2 regions of the Romboutsia sp. LXY-2 genome follow, and region 1 is predicted to be linked to the other one. Evidence: riboswitches for the same ligand, from Rfam matches in the RefSeq annotation. Region 1 holds a riboswitch; the other holds the start of a gene.
What was found. A riboswitch is a leader RNA that binds a small molecule or an ion and turns the genes downstream of it on or off. The one in region 1 is predicted to bind cyclic di-GMP.

Region 1 (3,436 bases):
TGTCATAGTCTACAGAAACCACAAGTTCAGTATGTGTTTTTTCAAGCACACCAATAAGTGACTCCAATTTTTCAATATCAAATATTACTTTTTTCTTTTTTAAAATCTTAGAATTAAGAAATTTATCAATACTTAATGATATGTTCTCTAAGGTGTTGATTACATCTTTTGCATGATTAGGTCTTGCTAAAAAGTAGTTAATACAAATACCTATAAATACACCCACTGAGTTATCAATTACTCTTTGAATAGAATGATCTATCAAATTAGGACCTATAGCCCCTAAATTTATAGATAAAAAAGTAACTGTAGCGATAGATACTTCATCTTTCATCTTTAGGTAAAGACACAAATATATTGTTAATATAGCTCCAAGACCACAGATTATAGCACTGTTAGGCATTAAGAAATATGTAACTAAGAAACCTATAATACCTCCTAATATAGTCCCTTTTATTCTGCTAAGACCTTTTACTACTGATCCTTTTACTGAAGTTTGTATAGACATCATACAAGCTATGGCAGCATAAAGAGGGGTCTTTACTATCAATGGTGAAAGTAGTATTGATAAATATATTCCTAGTCCTGTTTTTATTGTTCTCATTCCTATATTCTTCATAAGTAATAAGGTTTATCCTCCAAATTATTAATATCCTATAGTATATATTATTTTGATAATTATACTAGATTAAAACAATAAATTCAAATATAAATACAACAATAAGGTGATAAATATCAATCAGAAATAGCATTAAGCTAATAGGTAAATTTTTAGAAAAACATAATTGTAAACAAGTCAAAATTTATCTAGACTCACCGGTATCTAATTCTGGCAATCTAAGATATAAGATACTAGAGTGTTTTAATGAATTTGATATAGATATTAATTTTGAATTTGTAAAAATATTGTATATATTTGGAATAATATGGTATAATCTATAAAAATAAATAGGCAAAACTAGAGAAATCTAGTGACGCAAAGCTAAAGGGGCTAAGGTTTTAACTATGCCAGCCAGTTGCCAGAGATTGTATGTCTTTGTATTACGACGATTATACTTATATTTGTTGTGCAAACTTTAGCTACTCTAAAATTGGAGTAGCTTTTTTTAGCAACGGATGAAGTCGTTGGTGCCATGAAGCAAGGCGAATTTTGTTACAAAGAACTTTAACTGGGGGAAAATAAAAATACAAGTTAGAGGGAGAAGATTATGAAATTTAGAAAGCTAGCAATAGGTCTATCTGTAGTAACAGCAATAAATGCAGGTACACCTGCAATAAAAGTATTTGCAGAGGAATTAAGTGCAAATATTAAAACTGTAGAAAGTTATAGCAATGACAGTCAAATACATAATACACAAACAAGAATAAATAAATTTTTAGCATTAGAGTCAAAAAATTTATCTCAATATGATGATTCATACAAAATTGATAACAGTAATATACAGTCTATAACTACTAACGGTGGAAACTCTTTAGGAGGACCTATAGGAGATGCAGTGGATGGAGATATAAATACATATTGGCATACAGGAAAGTTAAATAGTGATATATTTACAAATGAGGTTATAGTTGAGTTTAAAGAAAATATAGATATAGGTAGAATAGTTTATGGAAATAGAAGAGGCATAGATAGAGGATTTGCAGAGAAATTTTCTATATATGGAGCTAGTTCAAGTGATTCAGAATTTGTAAAAATAGCTGATGGAGAACATAAAAATACACAAGATTTTTTAGAAATAGATTTTGAAAAAAATAATGTAAAAAAGATAAAGTTCGTATTTGATAAAGGAACAGCTAACTGGGCAAGTATTTCTGAAATGTGGTTTTATAAAGAAGATGAAGTAATAAATAAGATGAATAGACTATTCACTGATAATACTTTAAGTGTAGTAAGTGAAGAGTTTAACTCAATAGAAAAAATAGATGCTTTAGAGAATGAACTTAAAACACACCTTTTATATGATGCATACAAAGAAAAATTAGAAGATGCAAAGGTACTTGTAGAAAGCGATAAAGTAGTAGCAACTGAAGCCAAAATAACTTCATTTGATTTTTATGATAATGAAAAATATAATGAAGTATTTAAAATGGACAATTCAAACATAGAGTCAATTAAGAATAATGCAGGACATAACATGAATAAACCTCTAAGTTATGCAACTGATGGAGATATAAACACTGCATGGGAAAGTAATACAGTAAACTCTGATACATTTAAAAATGAATTAGAATTAGTTTTTAAAGAAAAAGTTGTATTAGATAGAGTAGTTTATGGAGCTAGGCAATCTGATAGCAAAGGATTTGCAGAGGAGTTTGAGATATATGGCTCAAAAACAACTTCAGGAGATACATATGAATTAGTAGCAACAGGAAAACATAACGTAGTAAAAGGGCTAATAGAAGCTAACTTTAATCCAACTGAATTTAAAAGAATGAAGTTTAAATTTAATAAAGGAAAAGATAACTGGGCTACAATTAGTGAAATTGCTTTTTATAAAGAAGATTTAGTCTCAGAAAAAATGGATAGACTGTTCATTGATAATACTTTAAGTGTAGTGAGCGAAGAGTTCAATACTATAGAAAAATTAGAAGAACTTGAAAATGAAGTGAAAATACATCCATTATATGATGTATATAAAGAAAAAATAGAAAATGCTAAAATTTTGTTAGCTAATGAACAAATAAAGCCAAGCCAAGCAATTACATCTCAATATGAACTATATGAAAATAGCGCATATAACGAAAGGTTTCAAATAGATAAAAGTAATATAAAATCTATAAAAAACAATGCAGGATATTATTCATCTCAAGTTATAGCAAATGCAATAGATGGTGATTTAAATACATACTGGGAAACAAATAAAGCTAATGGAGCAGACTTTAATAATGAAGTAGAAATAGAATTTAAAGAAAATATTGTACTAGATAGAATTGTTTACGGAGCTAGACAAGTTGATACAAAAGGTTTTGCTGAAGAATTTGAAATATATGGTTCAAAAACTTCTGAGGGCGATACATATCAATTAATATCAACAGGTTCTCATAATAGAGTAAATGGATTAGTAGAAGCGAAATTTAATCCAACAGAGGTTAAGAGAATAAAGTTTAAGTATAAAAAATCTAATCAAAACTGGGCAACGGCAAATGAATTTTTATTCTACAAACAAGATGAAATAAATGAAAAGCTAAACAATATGTTTATAGATGGAACTATGACAAGCTTAAAAGAAGAATTTAATTCTAAGGAAGCTATAGATTTATTACAAAATGAAGTTAATAATCATCCTAATAAAGAAAGATTACAAGAGTTTATAGATAGAGCTTATTCAGTTATAAACAATGATTTTGAAAAAGACCAAATCAAAATAACTCTACCTCAACTTGGTGATGTACATGGTCATGCTAGTGATAATTTATTAATGTCTTCATTTGGTAC
Region 2 (3,436 bases), on a different contig from region 1:
ATGAAAAAAAGAGCTAAAGGTAGAATAAATAAGAGAATAATAAGAAAGAAAAAGAAAAAGAAATATAAATATAAATTACTAATCGCTATTGTGCCATTATCTTGTATAGTTATGCTTTTTTCTATAGATCATAATAATTTAGTTAGTTACTCTGAAAAAGCTTTAAATCATAAATTTAACCAAAAAATTATAAGCTCAAATTTGTCAACTGATTATGAAATAGAGAATGTTTTAAAGAATATTAATAAAATGGGATTGAATACAATAAATATTCCTATAGTAATTAATATTGATACATTAACTTCCAACACAATGGATGTCGATAAAAATAGTGTAGAAAAAGCAATAAATTTATTAAAAGAATTAGAAGGGAAAAATATTAGTATAATACTAGAGCCATATCCTTGAATTAATGATGGCAGATTATCTGAAACAGAATGGATGCCATCTGATATAAGCACATTTTTTTATAATTGGAAAAATATTGTAATAGATTATTTGATAAAGAATATATGCGATATTTATGATATAGATGCTTTAAATATATCATCAAATTTAGTTCGTATTGAATCATATGAAACGGAGTGGTTAGATGTAATAGCTTTTGTCAGGCAAGAATATGATGGGCTTGTGACATATAGGACTAACTGGTGGTATACATTAGAAGGAGATGCAGAAACACAGAAAAGATACGAAAATAAGCTTAATAATAAGCTTTTTGGAGAACTTGATTTCATATCGGTATCTGCTTATTTTGAGTTAACTGATCAAATGAATGCTGATGTAGACGATATTGTCAATGCTTTAACAAGTACAAATGTATACAATAGAAATCAAAATGTCAAACAAGAAGTATATAATTTCTATGAAAAATGGAATAAACCTATATTTTTTGGAGAATTAGGTTTCCCGAAGCGTCTAGGAGCATCTATAGAGCCACACAATTCATATTTATCACGTATATATTCATCCTCTCAACAGGTGAATTGCTTTAAAGCTTACAATAAAGTATTTAAAAATGAAGATTGGTTAATAGGATTTTCGATATTTGCGATAGGGGACAAATCATATGAAAAGGCTTATTATCCATGTATAAGATCAAAAAAAATCATTAAAAATTGGTATAAATAAAACTATATTATGTAAATCAATAGAAGAATGCTCATAAAGAAGTAATTATTAGATTATTTCTTTATGAGTACAGTGGAGGTATATTAAGATGAATATTTTAGTTGTATCAGAATCATTTCTAACGAGAGACTCAATAGGTCATTTATTTACAAAAATATGTAAAGTAACTGATATAAAAGTAGTTCAAAATTGTGACAAATTAGATAATCAAGATTTGTCTAAGCTAGACATTATATTTATAGATGTTAATAAAAATAATACTGAACTAGTAGAAAAATTAGCTAATATAAAAAGTGTTTTTCAGAAACTGAAAATAATTGTACTAGACGTCAATAAAGATAGAAATCTTTTTTTAAAATTCACTAAAATAGGTGTTAATGGATATATAAGTAATGTTTCATATGAAGATGAATTAATATATATTATAAAGAAAGTAATGAGTGGCAAAAAATTTTATGATTCAGAATTAATTCAGTATATAACTAATAAACCAACTAAAAACAAAGTTTAAAAGCTAACTAAGTTTTTTTGTGCATGAGTATGTGATTTTTATAATGAACAAGAAAATTTATATTGTATTTAAATCAATGTGTAAAATAAGCTAAAACGGACATAATGCTACAAATTATTATATCTGAAAAGTCTTTTAAAAAATTAACATGTCATAATGTGTATAACGTATTATACTTTAGTAGAAAAAAAGATACTCACTATTAATGATTACCTATAAATAGAAATATCCTAAAATATAAGTATAAATAATAATACAGGAAACAAGGATTTAACAAGCTAAAAAATAATAAATTAAATACTAAATATAATTAAGCAGTATTTAGAAACTAAGAAGTATATCTTAGATGTGGGTACTTAGAGGTATATAGAGCTAATAGTACAGCCGGCTAAATAACGGGCGTATTTTGGGGGGATTAAGTATGAAAGTTATTGTAATATCAGAATCATTAATAATCAGAAGGGGAATATCAAAGATTATATATAACGAAGCATGTGTAAAGGATATTAAAGAAAGTCATATATTTTCAGACATATATAAAAATGAGTATGACTTAATACTAATTGATCTAAATAGAAATAATGAGAAGTTTTTGCCAGAACTTCAAAAGATAAAGGAAAATTCTACGTCTATGATCATGGTACTAGATTTTTATGAAAATCCAAAATTATTTTCAAAGTGCATGAAATCAGGAATAGATGGATATATATTGGCCAATATTAATGGAGAAGATATGGGGTATGCTATAAAGCAGTTATTTAGAGGTAAGAAATATTATGATGCTGATCTAATAGAAGAATATCTATCACATGGTCAGTCTGAACATGTAGAGGGATTAACAAAGAGAGAACATGAGATTTTAATGTATATAGCAAAAGGAAGAAGTAACTCAGAAATATCTAAAGAATTATTTATTACTGAGCATACTGTAAAAAAACATATAAGTAGTATTTTATCAAAATTAAATCTTAAAGATAGAATGCAAGCAGCTTTGTTTGCTTATAATAGAGGAATTGCTAGTTTATAAATAAAATAAATAATAATAAAAAACAGCTATTTTGATAGAAAGCAGCTATTTCTGATAAGAAATAGCTGCTTTTAGCTATATAAAGTACACGAATTGTTTCTAATTAAAACTCATAAACACAATTAACATCCAAACTTATTTTTAATACCCATAAAAAAATCCCTCTTAAAATCATTATCATACCCATCACTCTCAATAATCAAAGCAGCCAAAGTAATAAACTGGTCATAAGTATTACCAATACTACCAGGCTCTCTTACTGTACTAATCCCTAATAAATAATTACAACTAACCCCAAAAAATCCACACAAATCAATAACTACATTAAATGGAGGTAAATCCATATCTGGCTGAGTAAAATCACTACAATCTAAATAATATCCACTCTCCATCTCAAATTCACGAGAAAAATCATCAAAACTATAATCTTTCTCAAGCAACAATTGCCTAAATCTCTCATCAAATCTAATCATAATAATACCCCACTAAAAAATAATATATAAATAAAATTGCAAAACAAAACTTAAAATATAAATAAAATCAAATAAATTTTATAAAAAAAATAAAAATATATTTTAAAAATCAAACACATGTTCCGTGGGTAGTTAAAAAAATTTTGCCACCTCATGTAGCAAAATTATAAAGAGCTAAAATACATTTTTGATAATTTCTCAAAAATTGCATCTTTTTCTTTTCGGCTCAAATTATCGTTATCAAATAAATCATTTCCAACTGAAAGAAACTCCGATACTAAGTCGACTTCTTTA

Region 2: another riboswitch for cyclic di-GMP. It lies ahead of ACI48P_RS05600 (LuxR C-terminal-related transcriptional regulator); the one in region 1 lies ahead of ACI48P_RS00965 (NPCBM/NEW2 domain-containing protein).

The regions. Positions count from the first base shown of each region.
Region 1 covers NZ_JBKFGI010000001.1:207,675-211,110, reverse strand. The annotation lists gene ACI48P_RS00975 (FUSC family protein) at 1-619, opposite strand, end outside; gene ACI48P_RS00970 (DUF5616 domain-containing protein) at 733-942, shown strand; cyclic di-GMP riboswitch class I at 942-1,024, shown strand; gene ACI48P_RS00965 (NPCBM/NEW2 domain-containing protein) at 1,209-3,436, shown strand, end outside.
Region 2 covers NZ_JBKFGI010000002.1:111,309-114,744, reverse strand. The annotation lists gene ACI48P_RS05615 (hypothetical protein) at 1-408, shown strand; gene ACI48P_RS05610 (glycoside hydrolase family 113) at 442-1,131, shown strand; gene ACI48P_RS05605 (response regulator transcription factor) at 1,220-1,642, shown strand; cyclic di-GMP riboswitch class II at 1,957-2,041, shown strand; gene ACI48P_RS05600 (LuxR C-terminal-related transcriptional regulator) at 2,064-2,669, shown strand; gene ACI48P_RS05595 (hypothetical protein) at 2,792-3,142, opposite strand; gene ACI48P_RS05590 (helix-turn-helix domain-containing protein) at 3,307-3,436, opposite strand, start outside.